2 regions of the Spelaeicoccus albus genome follow, and region 2 is predicted to be linked to the other one. Evidence: predicted binding sites of a transcription regulator. Region 2 holds the regulator's gene; the other holds the start of a gene.
What was found. Region 2 encodes HrcA, which represses chaperone genes, less so after heat shock. Its sites were predicted from a motif close to TTNGCACTCGNNNNNNNCGAGTGCNAA; they were not measured.
Positions count from the first base shown of each region.

Region 1: the regulator HrcA is predicted to act here: its motif matches at 16,352-16,378, upstream of groL (chaperonin GroEL).

Region 1 is NZ_JACBZP010000001.1:265,800-285,091, reverse strand. Features, by position in the region: gene BJY26_RS01355 (serine/threonine-protein kinase) at 1-1,009, shown strand, start outside; gene BJY26_RS01350 (hypothetical protein) at 1,014-1,568, shown strand; gene BJY26_RS01345 (DsbA family protein) at 1,609-2,517, shown strand; tRNA gene BJY26_RS01340 (tRNA-Thr) at 2,630-2,705, shown strand; gene BJY26_RS01335 (DUF488 domain-containing protein) at 2,963-3,466, shown strand; gene BJY26_RS01330 (SGNH/GDSL hydrolase family protein) at 3,450-4,232, opposite strand; gene BJY26_RS01325 (ketopantoate reductase family protein) at 4,238-5,335, opposite strand; gene BJY26_RS01320 (PspC domain-containing protein) at 5,447-5,632, shown strand; gene BJY26_RS01315 (hypothetical protein) at 5,561-6,706, opposite strand; gene BJY26_RS01310 (amidohydrolase) at 6,855-8,081, shown strand; gene BJY26_RS01305 (threonine/serine exporter family protein) at 8,078-9,658, shown strand; gene BJY26_RS01300 (uracil-DNA glycosylase) at 9,605-10,288, opposite strand; gene BJY26_RS01295 (LysR family transcriptional regulator) at 10,299-11,216, opposite strand; gene mmsB (3-hydroxyisobutyrate dehydrogenase) at 11,440-12,342, shown strand; gene BJY26_RS01285 (aldehyde dehydrogenase family protein) at 12,399-13,865, shown strand; gene BJY26_RS01280 (3-hydroxybutyrate dehydrogenase) at 13,941-14,708, opposite strand; gene BJY26_RS01275 (DUF3263 domain-containing protein) at 14,837-15,133, shown strand; gene BJY26_RS01270 (LytR C-terminal domain-containing protein) at 15,133-15,738, shown strand; gene BJY26_RS01265 (cold-shock protein) at 16,011-16,214, shown strand; gene groL (chaperonin GroEL) at 16,510-18,138, shown strand; gene BJY26_RS01255 (DUF1707 SHOCT-like domain-containing protein) at 18,274-18,942, opposite strand; gene BJY26_RS01250 (aldo/keto reductase) at 19,004-19,292, shown strand, end outside.
Region 2 is NZ_JACBZP010000001.1:3,209,823-3,221,456, reverse strand. Features, by position in the region: gene BJY26_RS14960 (endonuclease/exonuclease/phosphatase family protein) at 1-518, opposite strand, end outside; gene lepA (translation elongation factor 4) at 692-2,524, shown strand; gene BJY26_RS14950 (carboxylesterase/lipase family protein) at 2,769-4,205, opposite strand; gene hemW (radical SAM family heme chaperone HemW) at 4,273-5,499, shown strand; gene BJY26_RS14940 (DUF4870 domain-containing protein) at 5,503-5,985, opposite strand; gene BJY26_RS14935 (DUF3097 domain-containing protein) at 6,075-6,998, opposite strand; gene hrcA (heat-inducible transcriptional repressor HrcA) at 7,169-8,179, shown strand; gene dnaJ (molecular chaperone DnaJ) at 8,212-9,330, shown strand; gene BJY26_RS14920 (16S rRNA (uracil(1498)-N(3))-methyltransferase) at 9,327-10,088, shown strand; gene BJY26_RS14915 (GerMN domain-containing protein) at 10,085-11,104, opposite strand; gene BJY26_RS14910 (PhoH family protein) at 11,366-11,634, shown strand, end outside.

The sequences.
Region 1 (19,292 bases), 2.9 Mb from region 2:
GTCGGCGGCTGGCGACGGGCCGGACGACGCGCCAACGACCGTCTCTCCGGCGTCCGGCGGGCCGGGCGAGGCTCCCACGGTGGCGGCGGCGGCGATCGCGACGCCGTCCGGTTCCCCCTCCGAAGCACTCACCGAGGCGGCCCCGGCGGCGAACCCCGTGGCACGGCCGGCGTCCGGGGCCGGCGGGAGCGACGGAATGACCCGCGCCATGCCGGCGGCGAACCCCGGTGCCACCGCGAGCCCGGGCGATGTGCGCGGCCTCGGATACGACCAGCATGATCCGGCGTACGACGAGGCCGGCCGGCCCACCGGTCACTACCCGGCTCAGGCCCAATATCCGGCTCCGTATCCGGGCCAATACCCGTATCAGGATCCGCGGCAGTTTCCGGCGCAGCAGCAGTTCCTCGGGCCGCCGCCCATGCCGCCGCGACGCAGCGGCACCGTTGCCGCGCTCTTTGCCGCGGTGATCATGGCGTTCACGCTCGGGCCCGGCATCGTGCTGGTGGCCGTGCTGGCCTGGTCACTGCTGGCGCGCACCGTCGGCCGCGCATGGCAGCTTCGCCGGTGGCGCCGGTACGCGCAAGGGTCGGCCGGAACGATGGCGACAATCGGATCGATCCCCGGATCGTTCATCCTGAGCATCATCACGACAGTGTTCACGTCCATCCTGCCGGCGATCGCCGGGACTGCCGCGGCCGCCATCGTGTGGTTCTTGGGATCGGGCACCGTTCCCAGCGAATTCCTCACTCCCGGGACTCTCGCATGCTCGGCGTTCATCATCCTGATCGTCGCCTGGTGGGGCCCGGGCGGAAACCGGCTGCGGGACGGCAGCCGCGCGATCGTCCGGACGTGCTCGCCCGGATCGTGGGGGCGCTTCGTGCTGGCCGGTGCGTTCTTGGCCATCGCGGTGATCGCTGCCGGACTGGCGCTCGGCGGTTCGGAACCGACCTGGTGGCCGGTAGGCATCAACCCGTTTGTGATGATTTCTCAAGTTAGCAACGTACGCTAGGGCCGTGTCCGCCTATTCCGCGTCGCGCCGCGACCGTTCGCACGATGCGCAGCCGTTCGGTGCGCCGCGCGAACGCGCGCAGCGGATTCGGGCCCGTCTGCTTCGCATGGTGTTTTCGGCGGCGGTTGTCGCCGCCGCCGTGCAAGTCGGGTTACGGCTCGTCGCGGTTGCCGGCATCGACCACGCGACACGGTGCGTGTACTTGGCCGGCCGCCTGGCCCGCGCAGGGATTGCGCTGGCGATCGTCAGCGTGTCGCCGGATTGTCCGGCCGAGGAGGTAACGCCCGGCGGCGATTTCGCCGCTCTGATGGTCTGGCTGCTGATCGGCGCGGCGTGCATCGGGCTGATCTATGCCGGCACGTCGGCGCGTGCGGCCCGGGCTTGCCGGTTTGCTGCGGCATTGTCTCGCGGGGAGATCTGGCGCAGGCTGCTGGCACTTGCGGACACGCCGTCCGGCATTTGCGGACCCCGCCGAGCTTCGTACCGCGAACCCGCTACCCGGACGCGCCTGGTTCGGTGCGAACCGTGCGGGATGCGCGGGCCGCCTCTTTGCGCCTGAAACAGTTCCGTCAAACTTTTCACGCTCGTAAGGACCTCATATGCCGTCAGGAAAATCCAATAAGAACAACCGCGCCTCCGCGCGCGAGCAAGCCCGCCGGATCGCAGAAGTCCAGGCGCGCAAGGAACGCGCCTCCAAGATCTGGCTGCGAGGCGGCGTTGTTGCGCTGATCGTGGCAGTAGCAGTGGTGATAGTCGTCATCGTGGCCACCAGTCAGACCGATGCACCGAAGGGGCACGTGTCCTCGCCGTCCGTCACGCCGAGCACCTACGTGGACGGAGGAATCACCTTCGGCAAGGGTGACACGCCTATCGCGCCGCCGGGCACCAAGAACAAGGACGTGCCGAAGAGTCTCGAGCCGGCGAACTCGAAGACGCTCAAAAAAGGTGCTGCGCACCTGGTGGTCTACCTCGACCTGCAATGTCCGGTGTGCAAGAGCTTTGAACAAATCAACGGCGCGCACATCCAGCACTGGGCCAAAACCGGAAACGTCGCAGTCGAATACCGGCCCATTGCGTTCTTGGACGATTCCTCGAACGGCAACAGGTACTCTTCGCGCGCTGCCAATGCGATGGGCTGCGTGGCCGACAGCCAGCCAAAGAAGTACATGCACACGCTAACCACGATGTTCGGCAAGCAGCCCGAAGAGAACGGGCACGGGATGACCGATCAGCAACTGATCGCCGGCATCAAGAGCGCCGGCGTCGATGTGAACAAGAAGATCGACACGTCGGCCAAGGGAAAGAATCCGACGGTGGCGAAATGCATCTCGGGCGAATTTTTCAAAAAGTCCGTCGCATACAACACGTCGCAGGCGCTGAAGAAGATTTCGGCTACGCCGACAGTGCTGTTGAACGGCAAGGAAGTCAGCGGCAAGACCTGGCAGGACGCGAACAAGTTCTCGATCAAGGTGCTTAAGGCCGCGGGCGCATTGGACGACTCGAAGTAAGCGCGAGTGCACATGGCCGTGCGTGCGGCGGGGCGTAGAAGCGCCCCGCCGCCGGACGGAATGTGCGAATGATGCGGGCAGTGGTTTACGATCTACGTTGTGCCCGATGCACGCCGACTTAGCTCAGCTGGTAGAGCACCGCTCTTGTAAAGCGAAGGTCGTCGGTTCGAACCCGACAGTCGGCTCCACAGCGTGGCCGGCAGCTCTGCCCGCTCGTGCGGCGGATTTCGGCCGAAACGCCGAAACCGCGCCCCACATGCGGATCGTGGGGCGCGGCAAGCGCAAACTCCGAAAATATCCCCCCGATATCGCCGGGTTCACGCTACGTCCATTGTGCATCACGGGTTGTGCAATTCCCCAGAAAGCTTGAGAGTTCAACCGGCTCCGTGCGGCAGCCGGAGGCACGACGCGTACGGTGGGCGTGAGACGACGGAGGGGAGTACCGGTGGTCGTCTACACGATCGGACACTCGACGCGTTCCGTCGAGGACGTGGAACGCATGCTCGCCGGCGCGGGAGTCGATCTGGTGGCCGACATCCGCTCGTTCCCGTCGTCGCGGAAGAACCCGCAATGGGCCCGCGACAAGCTGGCGGAGCGATGGGACGGCGGCTACGTCTGGCTCGGCGAAAAACTCGGCGGACGACGCAAGGTCACCGGCGAGGACACCAATGCCGCCTGGGAACATCCCGCATTTCGCGGATACGCCGACTGGATGCAGACGACGACTTTCGCCGAGGGAATGGACGAGCTGACCGCCTTGACCCGCGATCACACGGTGTCAATCATGTGCGCCGAAGCCGTGTGGTGGCGCTGCCACCGGCGGATGGTCACCGATGCGCTGATCGCCCGCGGCTACGACGTCCGGCATTTGATGGACAACGGCCCGCACGAGGCGTCGCTGACCAAGTTCGCCCGCGTGGACGGGCAGACAGTCACTTATCCGGCGTGACCCGCGTCAGTTCCGGAAGCTTGGGCGAGCGCCCGTCGCCGGAGGAACGGCCGCGCAGCCGGCGGCCCACCCACGGCGCCAAGTGCTCGCGAACCCAGTGTGCCTCCTCGGTGACCGCTTGACGCAGCGGGCGCGGCGGCCGTGCCGGCGGCAGCTCGTCGTCCTCGGCGGTCCTGCCTTCGAGCACGGCCAGGGCACGACGGGCCACGAGCTCGTGGCCCTCCGAGGTCAGATGCAGCCTGTCATCGGACCAGAGCCGCAGATCCTGGATGGACTGCAATCCCCACAGATCGAGCATGAGTGCGCCGCGACGCCCAGCGATAGTCCACATGTTCGCGTTGTAGACGCCGACCCGTCCGCGCAGGGCCTTGAGCAGCGGCGTCATTCGCGTATCGAACCCATTTGCCAGCATGACCGTGCAGCCGGCGGCCTGCAGGGTCTGGACGGCGTCGTCGAGCCGTGCGGCAAGCTCGTCCGGATCGGCGGCCGGCCGGATGCAGTCGTTGCCGCCCGCGCACAGCGTCACGAGGTCCGGGGCGAGCTCGGCTGCACGCGGCACTTGGTCGTCGACTATCGACGCAAGGAGTTTTCCGCGGACGGCCAGGTTCGCGTACCGCAAGGCCGGGGAGCCGACCGGCGACACGACGAGCATTTCGGCCAGCCGGTCCGCCCATCCGCGGAACCGGTCCGGATCGCCTCCCGGCGCGGGGTCGTTCAATCCTTCGCTGAAAGAATCGCCGAGGGCGACAAAACTGGAAAAGGTCACGATCCCTAGTCTGCCACCGGCGGCGCGGCGGCCGAACCCGAGTCGGCACGGCCGGCCGTCTCGGCGCCGGCCGCCTCGCCGATCGCCGCACGAATCGCCGCTGCGCTGGTCTGGCCCGGGCGAAGTCCGCGTGCCGACGCAGTCCGCGCAAGCCGTGCCAAGGCGGCGTTCACCGGCGCGCGTCTGCCGTGCCGATGGGCGACCGCCACGATCTCGCCGTTCAGGAAATCGGATTCGAGGGCCGTGCCGCGCCTCAGGGATTGCCACGTCGATCCTCCGATCGAATCGGGCTGGCCCGGCACCGGCCGCACGCCGGAGATGAAAGTTCGCATCCGTTCGCGTTCGGCTCCGCTCACGCGGGCGATGCCGGCCTCGTCCAGCACCCTCGCACCTTCCGTGCTCGCCAACTCGACGATCGCGGAGAGCTCGTCCGAGTCGGGGCCGAGCAGGGCTTGCGGCGCATTGGCCAGGTTGGACACGAGCTTTGTGTACTTCCAATCCATCACGTTGGGCACGGGAAGCACTTCGAACGTGGCGGACGTCCAGTCGCGCCGGATCGTCTCGACGGCCGTCGACGCCGCCTCATCGATCCCGAGCGGGCCCGGCAACGGACTTCCCACGATGAACCCGCCGCTGACCGGCGCGACGCGGACCATGACCTCGCCGGGCTGCAGGAAGACCGCCGGTAACAGCACGCACGCCGCGATCACAGTCGTGAAGTATCGTGCCGCGAGCTCATCGGCGTGCACTCCGTTGAGCGCCGTCGCGATCGGCAGCAGATCGCCGGCCGCGCCGATGTCGTCGCCCGTCTCGTTCACGACGCGCACGTCCGCCCATTCGGCCAGCGCTGCGCCGGCCTGCTGCGTTTTTACCGCAAGGACGAGCACGTCGGACGTTCTGAGGCGCACCTCGGACGGCGACGCCGCCACTTTCGGCCGGACGGTGACTGTGTCGTCGGGGGAGCGCAAGGTCAGCCCGCGCCGGCCGATTGCCCTGCCGTGTTCGCCGCGTGCCACCGCAACGACCTCCCGGCCGTGTTCGGTCAGCCGCGCAGCAAGGGTTCCGCCGATAGCTCCGGCGCCGATGATGATGTAGCGATTCACCGTTCCAGTCTGCCACCGCGCCGGCGACTGGTCGCGCCGAACGCCCCGCCGTGCCAAGCTGGGAGGGTAATTGCCGTGCAAGCGGCCGCACCCTGACCAAGGAGGGCTCCCATGGAACTCGTTCGTCCCAAGCGCGGGCGCTGGATCGCCGGCGTCTGTGCCGGTCTCGGCGACCGGTTCGGCATCAGCGCAGGAATCATCCGGCTGTTGTTCATCGTCTCGTGCTTACTCCCGGGGCCGCAGTTCCTCATCTACATCGCGCTCTGGGTCGTCGTCCCGAACGCCGCCAAGCGCTGAGTCGGACGGCTCGTCGGCGCCGCCCCGTTCACCGGACGCCGTGGCGCCACCTGCTGCGGTCGGGGTCTCTGACGTCGCGTCGTCCGCGTCGTCCGGAGCAAGCGCGGGCCGGATCATCAACGTGCCCGCGCCGCCACCGAGCAGCACCACGCCGACCAGGCCGAGCCCGCCGAACAAGATGAATTCGCCGATGTTCGTGCCGGCGCTTCCACTGTGCAGCATTGATCCGCTTCCCGAAATAATCCACCCCGGCCGAATCACCATCACGAGTACCGGGATCTCCACCAATGCGCCCGCGACGATCGCCGACCACGCCGACCAGCGCACCATGGAGCCGGCCGCGACCAAGAGGATCAGCCCAATGGCCAGCACGGCCAATAACGTCAGATAGTGCGGCTCGAAGAGCATCCGGCGGTACAACTCGGCGTCGCCGACCTTTGCGGAGAGCAAGAACACCGCCGGTTTCGTGCTGCCCGTTCCGGCGTACGCAACGAACAGCGAACCGGCAATGGCCAGCAGGACGCCGGCGACGGACATGCCGGCCGGCCCGGCAGTTCGTCCGCGTCGCCGCTGATGCGCTCCGATCCCGATGCCGATTCCGACGGCGCCGGCGGCCGGGAAACCGCCGCTGATGCTGATCCACGACGACCCGGTGCTCAAGGCATGCCAGTAGCCGCTGCCCGGGTCGACGTTCATCAATGCGGCGGGCGCGGCCAAGAACGCGATACCGGCGGCGATCAGCAGCGCACCCACGATGATGACGCCCAGGCCCGACATGCGCACGCTGACCGCGAAAACGGCGGCGACCACGATCCCCGACACCACTGCGGCAATGACCGGTAGGACGATATGCGCGTCGCCGCCGAGACCGCCGGAGAGTCTTTCCTTCACAAGATCGGCGGCCGGAATCATGGTGAGCGTGGCCACCAGCATCGCCAAAATGGCAAAAACTATCGACCCGGTGCGATCGCCCGGGTCGGCGGGCGCCCCGGTCGCGGATCGGGCGACGGACGTAGTGCCCCGAGCGCCGGTGGAGGCGCCATCGGGGGTGGCAGCGGAACGCCGTGAACTCATACATCAACTAAACCCGATCGGAACGGGTGGCCGCCAATCGGCTGCCTGGCCGTCGGCTGCCGCGCGTCCGGCGCGACTTCCCGGCTGCGTGAAACTATGCTGAAGACGACACCAATTCACCTCGACCATCACCGGGAGTTTGCAACACATGACATCGACTGTGGCCTTCACTGGCGGACGCGTTCTTCCTATCGCCGACGAGCACGGAAATCCCGCCGACCCGATCGACGGCGGCGTCGTCCTGGTCACCGACGGCAAGGTCGATGCGGTCGGCGCGGACGTGCGGATTCCGGACGACGCCCACGTCGTCAACGCGGCAGGACGTTGGGTGTTGCCGGGATTCTTCGAACCGCATGCGCACGTCGGCATCCATGAGGAGGCCGACGGGTGGGCCGGCGACGACACCAACGAGATGACCGATCCGAACGGCGCCCGGCTGCGAGCGATCGATGCCGTCAACCCTGCCGACGAAGGCTTTCGCGACGCGCTGCGCGGCGGTGTGACCGCCGCCCTGATCAAGCCCGGATCCGGCAATCCGATCGGTGGCCAGACGGTTGCGGTCAAGACGTGGGGACGCATTGTCGATGAAATGCTCATCAGCGACTCCGTCTCCGTGAAGAGCGCCTTGGGCGAGAACCCGAAACGCGTGTACGGCGAGCAAAAGAAGCTGCCGTCGACCCGGATGGGGACCGCGGCAGTCATTCGCGACGCGTTCCGTGCGGCCGAGGACTACCGTTCGGCCCGAGATGCGGCGGAGCTGGAGGGCAAACCGTTCACCCGGGACGGCGGGCTGGAGACTCTCGTGCGCGTGCTGGACGGCGAACTCGCCTGGGATCAGCACACGCACCGCGCCGACGACATTGCCACGGCGGTGCGGTTGTCCGAAGAATTCGGCTACCGGCTCGTCGTCAACCACGGCACCGAAGGCCACCTCATCGCCGATTATTTGGCCGACAAACACATTCCCGTCATCATCGGTCCGTTGTTCACGAGTCGGTCGAAGGTCGAGCTGCGGAACCGTCACCTGCGCACTCCCGGCGCGCTGGCCGGCGCCGGCGTCCGGATCGCCATCACGACCGACCATCCCGTCGTCCCCATCGATTTCCTGGTGTACCAGGCGGCGTTGGCCATGAAGGAAGGGCTCGAGCACGACGAGGCGTTGCGGGCGTTGACAATCAATCCGGCACGCATGATGGGTCTCGACCATCGCATTGGTTCACTCACCCCGGGCCGCGACGCCGATATAGTCCTGTGGGACGGCGACCCGCTTGACGTCATGTCCCGGGCACGCGAGGTGTATATCGGCGGCAACCGCGTATACCGCTACGACGCCGCGGATCCGGATGGATCCGTGGCAGGGACCTACCGCGTATGACAGAGTCGGACTCCGAGCCTCAGACGGCCGAGAACGCGCAAGTCGAGGAAGCACCTGTCGACGATGCGCAGGTCAACGACTGGGCGCAAACCGGGCCGAGCCCCCTGATCGGAACGGCGCCGACGTCGAACCGGCAATCCAGGCGCGCCGAAAAGATCGCCAGGCGCGCCGTCAACAGGATCATTGCGGACAATTCGCCGATCACGCAGCCGATCCCCATCGTGGAGCGTCTGCGGAACACGCCGTACTCGCATCCGGTGCAACGGGCTGCGCCGGACGACAGCGACGCACGCATCACGCTGGACTTCGCGCTTCGCCTCGGGGAGACCATGCTGCGCGCCGGCGCCAGCAATCTCGACGTCGAGACCAGCATCATTGCGGCCTGCGCGGCATGCGGGCTGGAAGACCTCGACGTGGAGCTGACGTATCAGTCGATCATCGTGCACTATACGACTGCGGACGGCCGTCCGCTGACGGTGCTCGGCGTGAACCGCGGCGAGTCCATCAACTACGGCCGGCTCGCCGCAGTGCACCGTCTGGTGCTCGACTTGGTGGCCGGCAAACTCGATCAGGTCGGTGCCGCTGCTCGGCTCGATGCGATCATCGCCCAGCCCAAACCGTTCAACAGGTGGCTGGTGACGGTCGTGTGGGCGGTGCTGGCCGGAACTCTTACCGTGTTGATCGGCGGCGGATGGATCGGCGCGGCCGTCGGCACCATCATCACGTTCGTCATGTCGCTGGTCGGTCGGCAACTGCAAAAGACGGGCATCCCGTACTTCTTCGTGGCATTGGCCACCGCTGCTGTCACGACGACGGTCGCCATGGCGCTGGCGCGGCTCGGTGTGCCGTTGGGGCCGCAATTCGTCGTATCGGCGGGCATCATGTTGCTGTTGCCGACAATCACTTTCGTCAGTACCGTGCAGGACGCCATCAGCGGGTTCCCCATCACGGCGGCCGGGCGCCTGGTAAATGTGTTCGTCGTGCTTGCCGCCATCGTGGCCGGTGTGGGCGTCGGACTGGCAATCGGACAGGCCATTGGGCTGAAGGAGATCGACGTCCTGATCGGGCGCGGTTCGCCCGCCCTGGCACGGTCGCTGCTGGCGATCATCCTCTCGTTCGTCGTGTCGGTGCTCGGCGCCGTCGGCAATCAGTCGTTGCGCCGACTCGTGGTGCCGTCCGGTTTGATCGGGATGATCGGGTACATCGTGTGGATCAGCCTGGGACTGCTGGACTGGGGGAACGTTCTGGTGGCGGCCATCGCCGCGGCCGTCGTGGCAGGACTGGCCCGGATCGTCACCGATCGACGCGACGCGCCGGCGTTGGTCGTCATAGTTCCGGGTCTCTTCCCGCTGCTGCCCGGCCTGAAAATCTTCACGGGCATTTACCAGCTGACGCAGCCGAACGCCCACGTGTCGATGACTACCGGTATGACGACTCTTGTGGCCGCATTGCTGTGGGCGGCGGCGCTCGGCATCGGGTCGGTACTCGGAACCTTTGTGGCAAATCCGGGCATGCTCAAATCGCTACGACGCCGGAAGCCGCCAGTCAATCGGTCCGGCACCTTGTCGGACGAGTGAGTCGTTGGCCCGGCTGAACGGCCGCGAGCCAAAGAACCCGCGGGAGGCCGATAGCGGGCTGGGGTGCACCGAGGCGATCCGGTCGACGCCTTCCAACAGCGGCGTCAAGCTTTGGGCGTCCCGTCCCCAGAGGATGGCCACCAGCGGGGTGCCCCTGGCCGCGACGGCGCGGATCGCGGCGTCCGTCACCGTCTCCCAGCCCTTGCGGCGATGCGAAGCCGCTTGCCCCGGGCGCACCGTGAGCACCCTGTTGAGCAGCAACACGCCCTGATCGGCCCATGCGGAAAGATCACCGTGTTGCGGCGGCGTGATGCCCAGGTCGGAGTGCAGCTCGGTGTAGATGTTGGCAAGGCTTCGGGGGATCGGGCGCACCCGTCTGTCGACGGAGAACGACAGGCCGACCGCGTGGCCCGGAGTCGGATACGGATCCTGGCCGACAATGAGCACCTTCACGTCGGCAAGCGGCCGCTGGAACGCTCGCAGCACATTGGAGCCGTCGGGCAGATAACGGTGCCCGGCCGCCACTTCGGCGCGCAGAAAGTCCCCCATGGCGCTCACGGTGGTCTCGACGCCGGCCAACGCCGCGGCCCAGCCGGGATCGACGAGGTCCCGCAATGGTTTCCGGTTCATTCGGTCCACCTTAGCGTTCGCCTACGAGAAGCCGCTGATGGTCGGCCACGTACTCCCGCAGCCCGGAAACCACTGCCGCGACGGCCGGCCGCCGTAACGATTCGCGCCGCGCGACCAGCCAGAACGACAAGGTCGAGGACACGTCATCGGGCAGCACCGGCACGAGGTCTGTGCAAGGGGAGGCCATGAATCGCGGCAGCAGACCGATACCGGCGCCCGCACGCGTCGCCTCAAGCTGGACGAACACGTTCGTGCTGGTCAACGAGTCGCGGCGTGAAGAGATTCCGCGGCGAATGGCGTCCAGATCGTCGACCTGCAACATGGATTCGATGTAGTACACGAGAGGGTGGTCGGCCAGCTCGGCCGCGGTGGCCGGCGTCCCGGCGGACTCCAGGTATTCGCGGGTCGCGTAGAGCGCGAGCGTGTAATCGGTCAGCTTGCTCGATTCGGCACGATAGACCTGTTGTTCGCCGACGATGATCTCCAAATCGACCCCGGACCTGTATTGCGACGCCCGCCGGGTGGCAGTGACGATTTCGATGGACAAGCGCGGATGCCGCCGCTGAACGCGTGCCAGGGCCGGACCGGCGACGTGCGCGCCGAACCCGTCGGAGGTCGATACGCGCACGAGGCCCTGCAACCGCGACGTGCCGTCGCGGCGCGGCCGCAGGTCGGAAACTGCGCCCTCGACCTGTTCGGCGGCGGCAAGAGCCTCCTGACCCAATTCGGTCAACTCCAGCCCGCCGGACGTGCGGGTCAGCACCGGCCCGCCGAGCGTCGCCTCGAGTTCGGCAATGCGCCGGGAGACTGTCGTGTGATTGAGTTCCAGGCTTTCGGCGGCCGAAGTGAACCGGCCGAGCCGACCGACGGCAAGCAGCACCAGCAAGTTGTCGGCGCTGATTCGACGCCTCGGGGACGGTGGCGACATAGGCATATGTGCATTTTTGCACATCGTCAGTGCGGAAAACTGATCGTTGGACCGCTTCCATCTGCGCGGATAGTCGGACAAGATAGCAGGTAAGTGGCCTGCGTCACGCCCGTCGTCCACCCCGGACGTCGCGCCGACGCTTGGCTGCAGCCAGTCACTCAATCCTGCGGATCCGGGCGCCCGAGGGGCAATCGATCCCGTGAAGCGAAGGAGCTTGTCAGCTATGTCTACTATCGGATTCGTCGGACTCGGCCATATGGGCGGCCCCATGACCGCCAATCTCGTGCAGGCCGGGCATACCGTCAAGGGCTTCGACCTGGTTCCGGCCGCAATGGAGGAAGCAGTCCGGCACGGTGTCGTCGCCGTCTCGAGTTCCGCCGAGGCCGTGGCCGGAGCAGACGTGGTGTTCACGATGCTGCCCAAGGGGCAGCATGCGCTTGCGGTCTACCAGGGCGACGACGGTATTTTTGCCCACGCCTCAACCGATACGTTGCTGATCGACAGCTCGACGATCGACGTCGAGTCGTGCCAGACGCTGCACGATGAAGCGCGCGTCAAGGGCTTCCGCTTCATCGATGCTCCCGTGTCCGGCGGTATTTCCGGGGCCGAAGCCGGAACGCTGACGTTCATGGTCGGCGGCGCCGACGACCACGTGGCCGAGGCCAAGCCGTACATCGAGCCGATGGCCGGCAACATCATCGCCACGGGCGGCGATACCACGGGGCAGGCCGCCAAGATTTGCAACAATCTGATGTTGTTCATCAACCTGGCCTCGACCTGTGAAGGCGCAGTGCTTGCCGACCGGCTCGGATTGGACAAGCAGACGTTCTGGGACATCGCCAGGGTCTCGTCGGGCGATTCCTGGGCGCTGCGCACTTGGTATCCGGTTCCCGGCGTCGTCGACACTGCGGCGTCGAACCGCGACTTCGATCCCACCTTCACCACCGACCTGGCCAATAAGGACATCGGACTGGCAATTGCCGCCGCGCAGCAGACCGATACGCCGCTCGATCTGGGCGAATACGTGCAGGGCATGTTCCAGAAGCTCTCGGACGCCGGCATGGGCGGCAAGGACTGCTCGGCCATCGTCAAGCTCGTCGACGGTTCGATGGACGGCAACCAGTGAGACGCTGGGAATAGCCCGGACGAGCACACGCGAAAGACAAGGAAAGCGATACAGCAATGACAGTGGATATCACGCCGACACACGAAAAAATGTTGATCGGCGGCGAATGGGTGGAAGCCGCTTCGGGTGACCGGATCGACGTCATCACGCCGATCGATCGCAATGTCGTCATTGCCGGCACGCCCCGCGCCGGCAAGGAAGATGCCGACCGTGCGGTCGCGGCCGCCCGGCGGGCGTACCCGGCCTGGGCCGGCCTGCACTTCAAGGAACGCCAGCGGATGCTGCTCGCGGTCGCCGACGAACTTGCGGGCGAAGCCGAGAATCTGTCGCAACTGACGGCTTTGGATACCGGGAATGCGCTGCGTACGCAGGCACGCCCCGAGTCGCAAACGCTCATTGACCTGTTCCGGTTCTTCGGCGGCGTCGCCGGCGAGGTCAAGGGCACCGTGCTCCCGGCCGGCGACAACCAGCTGCAATACACGCGCCGGCAGCCGCTCGGCGTGGTCGCCGGCATTTTGCCGTGGAACTCGCCGCTCATGATCGCCGGCTTCAAGACCCCGGCAGCGCTTGCGGCCGGGAACACCATGGTGCTCAAGGCGGCCGAGGACGCCCCGCTGACCATCCTCAAGATGGCCGAGATCTGCCAGCGGGTGTTGCCGCCCGGCGTCCTGAACGTGGTCACGGGGCTCGGTGCCGAGATCGGCGAGGAACTCGTCGTGCATCCGGACGTCGACAAGGTGTCCTTCACCGGATCGACTCTCATCGGACGGGGCGTCGCGCAAAAGGCGGGGGCCCGGCTGGCGCACAGCTCGCTCGAACTCGGCGGCAAGTCGCCGTCCATCGTGTTTCCCGATTCGTGCACGGACGACGTCGTCGACCAAGTGCTGTTGGCCACCCGGTTCGCCCGGCAGGGTCAAAGCTGCACGTCCGGGTCGCGCTTGTTCCTGCACGAGGACATCTACGACGACTTCCTAGGACGCCTGGTCGACAAGATCTCGGGGCTCAAGGTCGGCGATCCGCGTGAAGAAGCCAGCGACATCGGCGCCGTGATCAACAAGAAGCAGTACGACCGCATCGCCGAGTACATCGCGGACGGCAAATCGCAGGACGGCGTGCAGGTCGCCTACGACGGCGCCGACAAGCTGACGGTCGGCGAGCCCGGTTTCTACCACGCTCCGCAGGTGCTCTCGCGAGTCAGCAATGATTGGCGGATCGCTCAGGAAGAGATCTTCGGGCCGGTGCTTGCGGTGCTGCCGTGGAAGGACGAGGACAAGGTCGTCGAAATGGCCAATGCCACGCATTACGGCCTGGCGGCGTTCGTCTTCAGCAAGAACCTGGACTCGGCGCTGAAGACCGCCCACCGGATCGACTCCGGCTGGGTGCAGGTCAACCAGGGCGGCGGTCAGGTCGTCGGGCAGGCGTACGGCGGTTTCAAGACCAGTGGCATCGGTCGCGAGGTTTCCGTCGAAGGCATGCTCGAAGGCTTCACGCAGACCAAACAGATCAACGTGAAGCTCGCGTAGCCGGCTTTGTGCGGATGGCGGGCCGGGCACGCCAAGTGCCCGGCCCGCCCGTGCTCGCTCGCTCGCGTGCGAGGGTCAGCGAGCCGTCCAGCCGCCGTCGAGCACAATATTGCTGCCGGTCATATTGGTGGCGGCCGACGAGCAGGCGAACGCGACGGCGTCCGCGATCTCTTCCGGCTCGGCAAGGCGTTTGAGGGGCTGCGTGGCCAACATGACGTCGCTCAGTACTTGCGACTCGGGAATGCCGTGGGCCTTGGCCTGGCCGGCAATCTGCGATTCGATGAGCGGTGTGCGTACATATCCGGGATTGATGCACACACTGGTGACGCCGTGCTCCGCGCCCTCCAGCGCCGTCGTCTTCGATAGGCCTTCCAAGCCGTGTTTGGCGGCCACATAGGCGCCCTTGAACTCGCTGGCGCGCAAGCCGTGCGCGCTGGAGAGGTTGACGATCCGGCCCCACCCCCGCTCATACATTGACGGCAGGACGGCGCGAATGAGCAAAAACGGGGCAGTGAGCATCACTTGATGGAGCAGCTGCCACTTCTCCGGCGGGAATTCGTGCAGCGGAGCGATGTGCTGCAAACCGGCGTTGTTGACGAGGATGTCGGCGTCCAGCGTCAATGCCGCAAGAGCATCGGAATCGGTCAGGTCGACTGTCCACGTCTGCGCGCTCAGCCCGGCATCCCGGAGTTCGCCCGACAGCTGTTCGAGCGCTTCGGCATTGACGTCCGCCAATGTCACGTGCGCGCCTTGCTCGGCAATCTTACGCGCCGTCGCCGAGCCGATACCGCCGGCCGCCCCCGTCACAATGGCATGCCGCCCGGATAAACTTGATTCGCTCATGCCTTCACAATAGCTGGCGCTTTCCGCTCGAATGAGAATGACACGGGTGTCATTCGCGCCTACGATGGGGGCTGGACATGATCGTGCCGACGGCATGAGCTCGGCAGGAGCGCTTTTAAGGAGATTCGATGAGTCAAGCGACCCGTGACGTTCCGGCGGACCCGGAATCCGGCGAGCTGTCCGAGCGCGACCAGCAGATTCTCGACTTCGAACGGCAATGGTGGCGTTACGCCGGCGCCAAGGAACAGGCCATCCGTGATCAGTTCGGGATGAGCGCGACAAACTATTTTCAAATTCTCAATTCGCTTCTCGACTCGCCGGCCGCACTTCGCCACGATCCGATGCTCGTCAAGCGGCTGCGTCGCATGCGCGACGTCCGCCAGCGTGAGCGCTCTGCGCGTCGCCAGGGCCACGGGACGGCGTAATGCCGCAGCAGTACCCGCCGGACGAATTCGACGACGTCACCGACTCGGATCGTCGCGGTACGCACCGGGAGAAATCCGCAAGACTCGGCGGCGTGAGCTCGATAGTGTTCGTGGCGATAGTCGTCGTGGTGGTGGCGCTGCTGGGGATCGCCGTGGTCAACATCGTGAATTCAGGCAAGGCCGGTACCGATCGGCAATCCGCGATCTCCGGGGACAACGGCAAATCCGACTCCGGTAAGGCCGGCGACAAGAACGGCAAGTCCGGCAAGAGCTCGAAGAAACCGTCGGCGACGAAGTCCACGAGCAAATCGCCCGTCGCCGCCGTCGACAAGTCGGAAAATGTGCAGGTGCTCAACTCGACGACAACCGCCGGAATGGCTGCACGTGCCTCCGAGAAGCTGCGCGACGACGGCTGGTCGGTCAGCTCGACCGGAAACTACGGCACCCCGCAAGATACGACGACCGTCTACTACAGCTCGGCGGACTTGAAACCGACCGCCAAGGCACTGGCCAAGAAACTCGGGACGACGAAGGTCGAGCAATCAACGCAGTTCGCCACGTCCGTCACAGTCGTTCTTGGATCGGACTATTCGGACTCGCAGTAGCGTGCGCCGGGCCGGTATCTGCTTCTGGCGCGGGCCGCAGATATATAACGGATTGGTTGCGGGATGTGATCTACGCCCTAAAAACGGCGAATTTCCCGGTTAAAGTGAGTGCTGGTCAAACAGTTCGATGAGCACACCCTCTCCTCAAGTCTTGCCGCCTCACGGTGGCCGGCGGATTGGCCCGCACGTTGGACCATCGCGGACCGCGCGAGCGTGAGACCCGATCCGGCCGGTAGCCGGATTGCAAGACCGTAGTGAAATTGGAGCAAGAAATGGCCCAGGGAACCGTCAAATGGTTCAATGCCGAAAAAGGATATGGATTCATCACCGTTGAAGGCGGCGGCTCGGACGTTTTCGTCCACTGGTCGTCGATTCAAATGGACGGATATCGTTCGCTCGAAGAAGGCCAGCAGGTCGAATTCGAGGTAGGAGAAGGACAGAAGGGCCCGCAGGCCGAATCCGTTCGTCCGTTCTGAGCCGAGTGCAGCCGGAGCCGAGCATTCGGCCGCATCGACGGTGAGGGCGCCGCTCCGTAATCGACGGGGTGGCGCTTTCCGTCATTTTCCGGTCTCCGTCATCTTGCACTCTCGGGTGGAGAGTGCTAAATCTAGAGTTAGCACTCTCGCTATGAGAGTGCCACATTCTTGATCTGAGTGAGAGCTGGATCTTCGCGGCCGTAAAGAGATCGGACGCGGAGGCGGTTCGACCGTCGCGGGCATTCGGATCGGGTCCACCATCCATACCCGGTACCGGGAGGGACGACAAGCCACCATGGCTAAGATGATTACGTTTAATGAAGAGGCCAGGCGCGGTCTTGAGCGGGGTCTGAACACCCTCGCCGACGCCGTCAAGGTCACGCTTGGCCCGCGCGGCCGCAACGTTGTTTTGGAGAAGAAGTGGGGAGCTCCCACCATCACCAACGACGGCGTGTCCATCGCCAAGGAAATCGAGCTCGACGAGGCATACGAGAAGATCGGTGCCGAGCTCGTCAAGGAAGTTGCCAAGAAGACCGATGACGTCGCGGGCGACGGAACCACCACCGCCACGGTTTTGGCACAGGCGCTCGTGCGCGAAGGTCTGCGCAATGTCGCTGCCGGCGCCGATCCGCTGAGCCTGAAGCGCGGCATCGAGAAGGCCGTCGAAGCAGTCACTGCCGATCTTCTCGCGTCCGCCACCGCCGTGGAGACCAAGGAGCAGATCGCTGCGACCGCCGGTATCTCGGCAGGCGATCCGGCGATCGGCGAGCTGATCGCCGAAGCGATCGACAAGGTCGGCAAGGAAGGCGTCGTCACTGTCGAGGAGTCGAACACGTTCGGCCTCGAACTCGAGCTCACCGAAGGCATGCGCTTCGACAAGGGCTACATCTCGCAGTACTTCGTCTCGGACGCCGAGCGCCAGGAGACGGTGCTGGAAGATCCGTACATTCTGATCGTCAACTCGAAGGTCAGCAACGTCAAGGATCTCCTGCCCGTGCTCGAGAAGGTTCAGCAGTCGGGCAAGCCGTTGATGATCATCGCGGAAGACGTCGAGGGCGAAGCCCTGGCCGTCCTCGTGGTGAACAAGCTCAAGGGCACGTTCAAGTCGGTTGCCGTCAAGGCTCCGGGCTTCGGCGACCGCCGCAAGGCGCAGCTGGCCGATATCGCCATCCTCACCGGTGGCCAGGTCATCGCCGAAGAGGTCGGCCTCAAGCTCGAAAACGCCACAGTCGATCTCCTGGGCACCGCCCGCAAGGTCGTTGTCACCAAGGACGAGACCACCATCGTCGAAGGTGCCGGTGACGCCGAGGAGATCGCCGGACGCGTTCAGCAGATCCGCGCCGAGATCGAGAACTCGGATTCGGATTACGACCGCGAGAAGCTGCAGGAACGCTTGGCCAAGCTGGCCGGCGGCGTGGCAGTCATCAAGGCCGGTGCCGCGACCGAGGTCGAGCTGAAGGAACGCAAGCACCGCATCGAAGACGCCGTCCGTAACGCGAAGGCCGCCGTCGAAGAGGGCATCGTCGCCGGTGGCGGCGTGGCTCTCATCCAGGCCGGAGAAAAGGCATTCGCCGGTCTCCAGGTCGAGGGCGACGAAGCGACGGGGGCGAACATCGTCAAGGTCGCCATCGATGCTCCGCTGAAGCAGATCGCATTCAATGCCGGGCTCGAGCCGGGCGTTGTGGCCGAGAAGGTTCGCGGGCTGCAGGCCGGACACGGCTTGAACGCCGCGACCGGCGAATTCGAGGACCTGCTGGCCGCGGGCATCAATGACCCGGTCAAGGTGACGCGTTCGGCTCTGCAGAACGCCGCGTCCATCGCCGGGTTGTTCCTGACCACCGAAGCAGTGGTCGCCGACAAGCCGGAAAAGGCCGCCCCGGCCGGGGATCCCGGTGACATGGGCGGCATGGGCGGAATGATGTAATCCGCTCTCCGCAACACGCAAAGGGCCGACTCCGGGAAACCGGGGCCGGCCCTTTGCCGTGTTCGCGGGGTAGGTTGTCCGCCGCGGGGCTGCATTGCCGACCCCGTGGCGGACGAACGACCTCGTGGGCGGCGGTCAGCGGCGGTTGTCGCGCCAATCGCGGGCACGTTGACGGCGTTCGTCCCGCGTCAGACCCGACCAGGCGCCGTGCGGACCGTTCCAGCCGGGGCCGTAGGGGCCGTGGCGGTAGGAGTCGTCATCGGGGTCGGCGCCGGACCCCATGGCCTTGCGGTCCGCCTTTTGTTCGAGCTGTTCGCGGCGGGCATCGATCTGATCGCCCTTGTTGAGCAACGTCGTGACGACGCCGACGCCGGTGCCGACAACGACGAACACCGGCCAAAAGAAAACGAGATGACCGCTCGCCATCGAACTCGCTCCCCAGATCCCGGTGGTGATGGCCGAGCTGCCGATTGCCCCCGACAGGCGCTGCCGGAAACTTCGCTTGTAGTCCCGTTCGGCTTGGGACTGAAAGTCGTGCGAGGGCTTGGCCGGTACCGGCGTTCCGTCCGCCGGGGACAGATCGGCCAGGATGGGCGGGAAGTCGCCGAGGGTCTTGGCGCGCAGCACCGCATCGCTGCGCTCGTCGTATTCCTCGCGGTCGAGTCGACCGTCGGCGAAAGCGTCCGCAAGCTCTTGAGCGACGGCGTCCCGGTCCCGATCGGAGGCACGCAACGATGCCGCGCTGGGATCGCGCGGATCGCGGCTGAGCCGGGACCAAACGTCGCCGGATGAAGCTTCCGTCATTATTATTGATTCTTCCACGCATGACAGAATTGAGCTACATCGCGTAGAAAGAGAGAAGCTTATGCCAACGGGACATGGCGCCCGATTCGAAGTCGTGAACGACGACTTCCGCGCCCCGTACGTCGCAGACAATAGCCGGTGGGCGGGGTTCTCGTACCGCCGCGTCGGCAATTCCGGGCTCCTGCTGCCGCCCATCTCGCTCGGCCTGTGGTACAACTTCGGCGACAACCGGCCGTTCGACGTTCAACGGGAAGTGCTGCGCTACGCGTTCGATCACGGCATCAGCCACTTTGATCTGGCAAACAACTACGGACCGCCCTACGGATCGGCCGAAGAGAATTTCGGCCGGA
Region 2 (11,634 bases):
TCGCCGGTCATGATCACGGGACAATCCTCGGCATCCGCACGGCGTCGCAACAGCATGGCGGATTGTCGCCGGGCCTCTGCCGAGCGATGGTCGAAATGCGTGTTCACGAACGTGAACCGGCCGGCGTCCGGCGTCTCGAACGTCACCCGCGTGGCCATTCGCGGCAGGCTGCTGTGCCAGTCCTTCGACCCCGGTACGTCAGGGGTGCGCGACAACCAGAAGTTGTCCGCGCCCGAAGCCGTCAGCCGGGTCGAGTCGAAGATGACCGCCGCGAACTCGCCGTCGTTTCCGCCCAGCCGGCCGTCACCCGTCCATTGGTAGCGGGCCGGCAAGCGCGCAAGCAACGACCCCAATTGATCGAAAAGGCCCTCCTGCGTGCCGATCACTGTCGGCGATTCGCGCGCAATGAGTTCGGCCATCACGGGCAACCGCCGATTCCACGGGTGGCCGTCGCGCGCTGCCGCATAACGCAGATTGAATGACATCACGGACAGCTCGCCGGCGGCCGGCGCGGGCATGAACGAATTGTCGGTCCGTTCCGTCGAAGACCCGATGGCCCTCACCTCCATATTGACGTCGTGTTTTCGCGGGGCGACCGCCGTCATGGGATGATGGAGTCTCCCGACCAACGAACGAGGTACTTCTCACTGTGTCTTCACAGCGTGCCGACGCGCACCAGTCCGCGTCGCCCATCCGTCCGTCGGCGACTTCGGCCGATTTGATCCGCAACTTCTCCATCATCGCGCATATCGACCACGGCAAGTCGACGCTGGCCGATCGGATGCTGCAGCGGACCGGAGTCGTCGAATCCCGCGGCATGCGCGCACAGTACCTGGACCGGATGGATATCGAACGCGAACGCGGTATCACCATCAAATCGCAGGCGGTCCGGATGCCGTGGCAGGTCGACGGCCAGCCGTACGCGCTCAACATGATCGACACGCCCGGGCACGTCGACTTCACCTACGAGGTCTCCCGCTCCCTTGCCGCGTGCGAGGGCACGTTGCTGCTCGTCGATGCGGCACAGGGCATCGAAGCGCAGACGCTGGCGAACCTGTATTTGGCGATGGAACACGATCTGACGATCATCCCGGTGCTCAACAAGATCGATCTGCCCGCGGCTCAACCGGAGAAGTATGCCGATGAGCTTGCCCACTTGATCGGGTGCGAACCCGAGGAATGTCTGCTGGTGTCCGGCAAGACCGGTGAAGGCGTCGAGGCGGTGCTCGACCGCATCGTCAGCGACATTCCGGCGCCTCACGGCGACCCGGACGCGCCGGCACGCGCCATGATCTTCGACTCCGTGTACGACACGTACCGCGGCGTCGTCACGTACGTCCGCGTCGTCGACGGCAAGCTGACTCCACGCGAAAAGATCGTCATGATGTCGACGCGCGCCACGCACGAGTTATTGGAAATCGGCGTCAGCTCGCCCGAACCCGAACCCTCGAAAGGGCTTGGCGTCGGCGAAGTCGGCTACCTGATCACCGGTGTGAAGGATGTGCGTCAGTCAAAGGTCGGCGACACCGTGACGTCCGCTGCGGCGCCGGCGTCCGATGCACTGAGCGGGTACCAAGATCCGAAGCCGATGGTGTTCTCGGGAATCTACCCCGTCGACGGCTCGGAGTACCCGGCGTTGCGTGATGCCTTCGACAAGCTCAAACTCAACGACGCCGCACTGGTATACGAGCCGGAGACCTCCGCCGCGCTGGGGTTCGGCTTCCGCGTCGGGTTCCTGGGCCTGCTGCACCTCGAGATCATCCGGGAACGACTCGAGCGCGAATTCAATTTGAATCTGATTGCCACGGCGCCCAACGTGATCTACGACGTCACCATGGAAGACGGCTCCGAACTCGTGGTGACGAACCCGAGTGAATACCCGATCGGCAAGATCGCCGACGTGCGCGAGCCGATAGTCCGGGCCACGGTGCTGACTCCGAGCGAATTCGTCGGCGCCGTCATGGAACTGTGCCAAACGCGGCGCGGCACGATGATCGGCATGGACTACCTGTCCGAGGACCGGGTCGAACTGCGGTACACGCTGCCCTTGGCCGAGATCGTGTTCGACTTCTTCGACATTCTCAAGTCGAAGACCCGCGGCTACGCATCGCTCGAATACGAACCGTCCGGTGATCAAAGCGCCGACCTCGTCAAGGTCGATATTTTGTTGCAGGGCGAGCAAGTGGACGCATTCTCCGCGATCGTGCACAAGGACAAGTCGTATGCGTACGGCGTGATGATGGCGGGCAAATTGCGGGAGCTGATCCCGCGTCAGCAATTCGAAGTGCCGATCCAAGCCGCCATCGGTTCGCGTATCATCGCCCGCGAGACGATCCGCGCCATCCGCAAGGACGTGCTGAGCAAATGTTACGGCGGCGACATCAGCCGCAAGCGCAAACTGCTCGAAAAGCAAAAGGAAGGCAAGAAGCGGATGAAGATGGTCGGACGGGTCGAAGTGCCCCAAGAGGCCTTCATCGCCGCCTTGTCCTCCGACGACGGCGGCGGCAAGGGCGACAAGAAGTAGGACGCCGGGCGACTATCGCGGCAATGCCGGCAGGGGTGAGCCCTCGCTCCGGCGTGCCGCAGTCCGATTGCCGCATTCCGAGTGCCGCATTCCGAGTGCCGCATTCCGAGTCCCGAGTGGTGGCGAATGGCTGCAAAATCGCCGATTTTGCAGCCATTCGCCACCACTCGGCGGGCCGGGGGAGCCATTCGCCACCACTCGGCGGGCCGGGGGAGCCAAAACGGCGTGAATCCGGGACGTCGGGTCAGCGCCAGTCGCCGTAGGCCTCGAAGTCTGCGGCACGCGGGCCGTCGGTCACGTCGGAGACCGGTGAATCGAAGACCATCGTGGGCTGATCGGCACTCCACGGCGCCCAGCCCGGATCGGCGGAATTGATGAAGTCCACCCATGCACCGTGCATGGCCCGATGCAAATCGTCCGGCGCATCGGCGCCGACCAGCGAGGACGCCGCCCGGTGGGTGCCGAACACGAACGGCAACTCGAGCGCGTGGCAGGCACCCAGCTCGCCGGCCGGCCAATTGAACTGGTACATGAACGTGGCGGCCGATCTGTTCTTCCGCCGTGCCCGGGCAAGTCGCATGGTCGGTAGCCACAGCAGCCGGTCCGATGCGATCCGGCCCAAAATCTCACCCGGCGAATTGTCGGGCCGGTCCCGGTAGCGATGCAGGACGGCATCCGGCACGCCCAGCTGCTCGGCGGAGCGGGCCAACGCGGCCTCCGAGACGGTGCCGGTCCGGCCGCCGGGCACCGTCCACAGCCGGTATTCGTCCCGATTCGTCCCGAGCAGCAACGGCACGGCGCCGCCGGCGCCCTTGGCCAGCAGCCGGTCGGGGCCCTCCGGCAGCGAGTGGCCGTCGACGACGAAGGTGAACGCCGGTCCGCCGGTCAACGGCGAGCCGTCGGCCAAGAGTTCTTCCTGTGCGTCGTCCAGAGTCGGCAGGTCGATCTCGGACAGCGCGGCGGCCGTGCGCGGCACTCCAAGGATCCCGGCAAGTCGCTCGGTGACGGCTGCGGCGTGATCGGACGATGCTGCGGCAGTCGGCCCGCTCTGCATCACCGCGCGATGGAACAACCCCGCACCGAGCGGCGTGGCCATCAATGCGGCGACGCTATAGGCTCCCGCCGACTCGCCGGCAATCGTGACCCGGTCGTGGTCGCCGCCGAACGCACCGATATTGACCTGCACCCATTGCAAAGCAGCGAGCTGGTCGAGAAGACCGCGGTTGGCCGGCGCATCGGGCAGCTGGCCGAAACCGTCGACGCCGAGTCGGTAATTGACGGACACGAACACGATTCCGGACGCTGCAAAGGCGGTTCCGTCGTAAATCGGCACGGCGTTCGACCCGTGCACGAGCGAGCCGCCGTGAAACCACACCAGCACCGGAAGCGACCCCGGCTCGGCGTCGGCAGGGGCCCAGACGTTGACGTTGAGCGTATCGTCGCCGGCAATCACGGGGTCCGGCAAGATGGCGCCGAGGGCCCCCGAATACGGACGTCTCGTGCAGGTCGCGCCAAACCGCGTTGCATCGCGGACTCCCACCCAGCCGGCATGCCCGACCGGGGCGGCGAACCTGCGCCGTCCAGTGGGTGCCGCGGCGTACGGGATTCCCCGGAACGACACGATTCCGTTGTCGCGCAGGCCCGCCACCCGGCCGCGATGAGTTGATACTTCGGTCTTCATACGCGGACCGTTATCGATGCCGTTACCGACGTGTCACGCATAGTTCCAGCATGACACGATTGAACACATGTCACCCAGCCTGCCCGACGGTTTGCCGGTTCCGGACGACGGCGCTCTGCCGCCGGGTGCGGCGGAGGGCGCGTCGTCCCGGCCGCTGAGCTTGTACGTGCACATTCCGTTTTGCTCAGTTCGGTGCGGATACTGCGATTTCAACACCTACACGGCCGCCGAGCTCGGCGGCGGCGCCAGTCAAAATGAATACGCCGACACGGCTGCCGGCGAAATCGTCTTCGCCGACGGCGTCCTGACCGCCGCCGGAATCCCGCGTCGCAGTCTCGATACCGTGTTCTTCGGCGGCGGCACCCCGACGCTGCTGCCGACTGCGGATCTGGCCCGGCTGCTCGGCGTCGCGCGCCGGCGATTCGGGCTTGCTCCGGAGGCCGAGATCACTACCGAGGCGAACCCCGATTCGGTGACTGCCGAGTCGCTGCGCGAACTGGCGGACGCCGGGTTCACCCGAGTCTCGTTCGGCATGCAATCGGCGGTCCGGCACGTGCTGAAGACGCTCGACCGCACGCACGACCCGGATCGGATCCCGCACGTCGTACGGTGGGCGCGCGAGGCCGGCCTCAACGTCAGCCTCGACTTGATCTATGGCACTCCGGGGGAGTCGGTCGACGATTGGCAGCGGAGCATTGATGCGGCGTTGGCTTGCGGGCCCGACCATATTTCGGCCTATTCGCTGATCGTCGAAGAAGGCACGAAACTCGGCCGCGACGTCCGTCGGGGCGTCGTACCGGCGCCGGACGAGGACGATCTGGCGGTCAAATATGAGCTGGCCGACGCCGCGTTCCGGTTGGACGGCCTGCAGTGGTACGAGGTGAGCAATTGGGCTCGCGAACCCGGCCAAGAGTGTCGGCACAATCTCAATTATTGGCTGGGAGCCGACTGGTGGGGGATCGGCCCGGGCGCTCACAGCCACGTCGGCGGCGTGCGCTGGTGGAACGTCAAACACCCCCGGCCGTATGCGGCCCGGCTGGCTGCCGGGACCAGTCCGGCAGCCGGGCGTGAGATCCTCGATGCATCGACTCGGCGGATGGAAAAGATCATGCTCGAGATACGGCTGAATTCGGGGCTGGACGTCGAGGCCGTGTCGGAAGGGCGGCGGGCCGCAGTACCGTCGCTCGTCGAGGACGGCTTGATCGACGCCGGCGCCGCCGCGACCGGCCGGATCGTCCTGACCGACCGCGGCAGACTATTGGCCGATGCCGTCGTGCGTACGCTCGTCGATTAATGGCTAGCTGATCATCCGGATAGTGATCGGATACCGGTATGCCTCGCCGCGATTCGACGCGACCGCTCCCAGGATGCAATACACGATGTTCGCGATCCAGACGAGCGGCCACAGAATTGCGCCGATGAAGACGAACGTGAGAAGTGCGGAAATGATCGTTCCGATCAATACCGTGAGTTGGAAATTCAAAGCTTCCTTGGTATTTCCGGTGATGAACTGCGACCGCTCCTTGTACACAAGCCAAATGATGAGCGGTGCGATCCAGCCCAGGATGATGCCGCCGGCGTGTGCCAGCGTCGCCCAAGTGCGTTCGTCGTCCGCAGTCACGGGCGCCGGGAGGTAGCCGGGCGGAGGCGGCTGGTATCCCGGCGGCGGAGCCTGCCGATATTCGGGCGGCGGGCCTTGCTGATTGCCGGGCTGCTCGGGAGTGCCGGGCTGCTGCGGCTGCTGCTGATTGCCGGGCTCCGGTGGATTCTGATCAGACATGGTGCGCGCTCCTATCAACGCTGCACTGCATCGGGCGGCAGTGGGATCTTCGGCTGTGCCGGGTCCGCAGGGACTGGCTGTGTGCCAGCTTAGTCGACAGTGACGAAATCGATGAGTTCCTCGACACGGCCCGACAACGTGGCCTCGACATCGGCGTACGTTTTCACGCAGCCCAGAATGCGCTGCCAGCCGGCCCGAACGTCGGACGGCGTGCGATGCGGCCAGCCCAGCCGCGCCAGCGTACCTTCCTTCCACGGCTCGCCCTTGGGAACGTCCGGCCACGCGTCGATCCCCACGACTGCAGGTTTCACGGCTGCCCAGATGTCCACGTACGGGTGTCCGAGGACCAACAACGCGCCGGGATGCCGGTCGGCCAGGCCGTCGACAAGGCGGGTCTCCTTGGTGCCGGCGATCAGGTGATCGGCAAGGACGCCGATCTTCCTGCCGGCGGTCGGCTTGAACTCGGCGAGTTTCTCCGGCAGCACGTCCAAGCCGCCGAGAGGCTCGACCACAATTCCCTCGATCCGAAGATCGTCGCCCCAGACCTTCTCGATGAGCTCTGCATCGTGGCGGCCCTCGACCCACAAGCGCGATCCGCGTGCGACCCGCGCGCGGGCGCCCTCCACCGCGATCGAGCCGGACGCCGTCCGCTTTGCTCCCGCGGGCGAGGTGCCCGCCGCGGACGCGCCGACGCTCGATACACCGGGATTTCGCGTACCGCGGCCGCCGCGCGCGGCAGGTACCAGGACGACCGGTCGGCCGTCGATCAGGAACCCCGGCCCGAGCTCGAAGCTCTTCAGCTTGCCGCGGCGGTCTTCGAGGGCGACGACGTGTACCCCGCCCATCTTCTCCACCCGAACGACGGCGCCGACCCACCCGGTCTGCGGGTCCTCGACAACCAGACCGGGCGTAGCGGGTACCTGCTCGGATGGTTTCCTCCGATGGGAGGCCGGCGATGAGGCGGCAAGCACGTCCGAACCGTAACGATCCGACGGAGAGTAGTAGGAAGTCACCCCTCAACGCTATCTGTTTGCCGAGCGCGAACGTCGGTTACGCGCCGCGAGTCGCCGTCGGAGAGTAGACTGGCACTCTACGGTATTGAGTGCCAGCGGGACCATCGCGCGAGAATTGATTGCCGAGGCCGCCGCAGGTACCGAGGCGGCGACGCGAGAGGGGGACGGAAATGTCGGATCGACGCCTGGAAGTACTACGGGCAATCGTCGAGGACTACGTGGCCACTCGCGAACCGGTCGGATCGAAGGCTCTTGTCGAACGGCACCGGCTCGGCGTGTCGTCGGCGACAATCCGCAATGACATGTCGGCTCTTGAAGACGAGGGGCTGATTGCTCAGCCGCACACGTCCGCCGGTCGCGTGCCCACCGATCTGGGGTACCGCACGTTCGTCGACCGAATCTCGGGCCTCAAGCCGTTGTCGCAAGCCGAACGCAATGCCATCACGATGCTGTTGGACGGTCCGATGGACCTCGACGACACCCTGGAGAGGACAGTGCGGCTGCTGGCGCAACTGACCCGGCAGGTCGCCGTCGTCCAATACCCCCAGCTGAGCGCCTCACGCATTCGGCACATTGAACTGGTGTCCCTTGCCGCGGACCGCTCGCTCGTCGTCCTGATCACCGACAACGGCCGTGTCGAGCAGTCGGTCGTCGTCACGGAGGGGCTCGGCGAGAACGATCTGGCCGACTTGCGGGCGCGGCTGAACACGGCACTTGTCAATGTGCGCATCACCGATGTCTCGGATATGCTCGATTCGCTGCGCGTCGGGCTCCCGGAAGTGGAACTGCCGGCTTTCGAGGCGGTTCTCCGCGTGGTCGGCGACTTGGCCGAGGCCAACCGGGAAGACCGGATCGTGATGGCCGGCACCGCGAATTTGGCGCGGGCCGGAACCGATTTCGGCGAATCGATCGGCCCGCTTCTCGAAGCAATCGAGGAGCAGGTCGTCTTATTGAAGCTTTTGTCGACGATGGGCGAGGATTCCCACGAGGTGACGGTACGGATCGGGCACGAGAATTCGCACTCGTCATTGGCGGGAGCCTCGCTGGTCGCGACCGGCTATGCCAGTGGCGGTGACGTGTCGGCGACGCTCGGCGTGCTCGGCCCGACCCGGATGGACTATCCGACGACCATGGCCGCAGTACGTGCCGTCGCCCGGTACGTGTCGCGCATTCTCAACTAAACGATGTCTCAACACAGGAAGCGACTTACTTCGTGAGTGATCACTACGATGTACTCGGGGTGCCCCGGGATGCCTCGAGCGAGGAAATCAAAAAGGCGTACCGCAAGCTTGCGCGCAAGCTTCACCCGGACGTCAATCCGGGACAGGAGGACGAGTTCAAGGCGGTTTCGCACGCGTACGAAGTGTTGTCCGATCCGGAAAAGCGCCGCAACTACGATATGCACGGCGACTCGAACGGCGCCGGCGCATACGCAGGCAATCCGTTCGGCGGCGGATTCGGGGACATCTTCGACAGCTTCTTCCAAGGCACCAGCGCTCGCGCCCAAGGACCGGCGTCGCGCACGCAACGCGGTCAAGACGCCCTGATTCGGCTTGCGATCGACTTGTCGACCGCCGTTTTCGGCGGCACCGAGCAGATTGAGATCGACACGGCAATTCTGTGCAAGACGTGTAAGGGCAGCTGCACCCGACCCGGCACGAGCCCGAAGACTTGTGACATCTGCCACGGAACCGGACAAATTCAACGTGTCGCGCGCACCCTCCTCGGGCAGATGATGACCACGTCGCCGTGCAATGTGTGCCATGGCTTCGGCACGACCCTCCCGGACCCCTGCCAGGACTGCCAGGGCGAAGGACGCGTGCGGCACCGCCGTACCCTGACCATCAAGGTGCCCACGGGTGTCGATTCCGGTACCCGCATTCAGCTGGGCGGGCAAGGCGAAGTCGGCACGGCCGGCGGGCCTCCCGGCGACATCTACGTCGAGATCGAGGTTCGCCGGCACCCCACGTTCACGCGGCGCGGCGACGATCTGCTGGCCACGCTCGAGCTGCCCATGACGGCGGCCGCCCTGGGCGTGAACGTTCCGCTGGAAACTTTGGACGGCACGAAACAAATCGACGTACCGGCAGGCACCCAGGCCGGCGACGTCATCACGTTGCGGGATCTCGGCGTCGGCAAGCTGCGTTCGTCCGGCCGCGGCGACCTGAAGGTGACGTTGCACGTCGTCACTCCGGTCAAGCTGGACGACGAGCAAGCCGAGCTGTTGCGCAAGCTCGCGTCGCTGCGTAGCGAAACGGCTCCCGAAGCGAAGCTTGCCTCCGAAGGCCACAGCGTGTTCTCCAAACTGCGCGACCGGTTCGCCGGGCGGTGACGGCGCCGCTGTTCTTTTCGCCGGGGCTCGACCCCGGCACGTGCCGAGGCGCCACTGTGACTCTGGACGGCGCGGAAGCCCACCATGCCGTGCGGGTGATGCGGCTGAAGGTCGGTGAAGAGCTCAGCGTCTCCGACGGGCACGGGTTCGTCGCCTACGGCCGGGTCGCCTCGATCGACGGGGAACGGCTGGTCATGGTCGTCGACGACACGCGGTACGAGCCGCCTCCGGCCACACGGCTCGTGCTCGTACAGGCTCTGGCCAAGGGCGATCGCGACCTCCAGGCGATTGAAGCGGCCACCGAGATCGGCGTCGATGAGGTCGTGCCGTGGTCCGCCGAGCGAAGCGTCGTCGTCTGGCGGGAGGGGAGGGCCGACAAGGCTCTGCGCAAATGGCGTTCGACGCTTCTGACATCGAGTAAGCAAAGCAGACGCGCCCGGCAGCCGAGCCTCGGTGAACCGGTGACGAGCAGGCAGCTTGCCGCATCGATCGGCGCCGATCCGGACACCGTGGCCATCGTGCTGCACGAGGACGCCGCGGACTCGCTCGCCTCAATTGCCCGATCCGTCGACGCGGGGAAAGCCATCATGCTCATTGTCGGCCCGGAGGGCGGCATTGCCGAGCGCGAGCTGGACATGCTGACCGCGGCCGGGGCGCGCGCGGCGCGGATAGGCCCGCACGTGTTGCGCTCGTCGACCGCCGGCCCGGTTGCGCTCAGCGTCGTCCAAACCGCGCGCGGAGCCTGGGATCGGGCTTAGTCGGACGGCGTCCCGGGTCGGAAGTCTCGGGGATCCGTGCCAATGCCCCCGCCGTGCGAGTGTCGCTGTGCCGGAGTCTTCTTGGCCGACTTCTTCCCGTGCTTCCGTGACGGTTTGTCGATGGTGAAAGTCTTCTTGTCGACGTACCTGACATTTGCCATCTTTGTCGAATTCGGAGTCTTTTCCGAGTCAGTCTCGAACGCCGACGCCGTGTAAATGCCATTGGGCAATTCAATGACGAAACTGAAACTCGTCGGATTGGACGGATCGGTCGACACCGGGATGGGCTCGCGGCGCACGATCTTGCCTGCAGCGTTCTTCACCTGCCACATGAGGGTCCCGTCGGCCGATGCGCCGTTGCCGTTGATTGTCACGGCGCCCGTGGTGAAAATCTGCCCCTCGCCCGGGTCGATCAACCAGACCGGCGAGCGGGCGTCGGCGTCGCGCGAGATGGCCCTGCCGAGTTTGACGTCGCCCCACGCCGAGTAATTGGGTTTGCCGTCGACAAGGATGGTGACGGCCACGATGCCGTCGGCGAGCTTGGCTTGAGCAGCGGCGGCCGTGGCCGTGTACACGAGCTGCTGAATCGATTGCTTGGCCTGCAACTTCGTCGGGTGCGAATTGAACGCATCCGACGAGATGTCGACGGTTATCGTGTTGTCCTGCAAACTCGACGTCACCGACCTGGCCGGCCGCCAGAAATTCTGGTACGAATCGTCGAGCGGGTGCAGTTTCGTCATCGCGGACACCGCGGTGGCCACCGGGTCGTCCAAGCTCGGTGCGTTGCGGAACTCCCGGTACAGCTTGTCGTTGTTCTTGTCCGAGCCGAGAAAATACACCGGCGAATTCACGGTACCGGCGGTGGTGGGCGTCGGGGTCGGGGTCGTCGATTCCTGAGATGCGCCCCACGGCCCCGTACAGGCCACCAAGGTGGCGCCGGACAGCACTATCACGCAAATGGCACCGATCACCAAATACCAAAATCGCGCGTGCGGCGATCCTGAAACTGGCGGCATGGACGATCCCTTGTGCGTAGACGGTACTGACTTTTGCCCATGGCTATGCCATGTAGTTCAGTATCAAACCATTTGAGTTTTCCACACGGTGACCGGGTAAGTCGCCTCAAAACCGCTGTCGTGACCGGGTCTTTACCAAATCGGCATCTTCGGGGTTCGCGGCCGCCGGCGATCGGGCGCGCGTCGGCGCGCTGCCGTAGACTTATCGCAAAACGGATTCGACGTACAAGGAGATAACGGTCCGCACGCGCGGACCCCACCATGGCCTCACCGACACCCGAAAATCATCCCGCAGCCGGGACCGGCGGCATGGCCGCCGGACGGCAGCCGGACGAGCCGGCGACGACGGAACTGATCGAGATCGACACCTCCATGGTCGCGCTGTTGGGCGCGCACGACGAATCGTTGAAAGCGCTTGAACGAGCGCATCCGGACGTCGATTTCATGGTCCGCGGCAACGAGATCACCCTGACCGGGCCGGCCGTATCGGTTCGAGCCGTCAAGGACCTGATCGGCCAGCTGCGCACCGT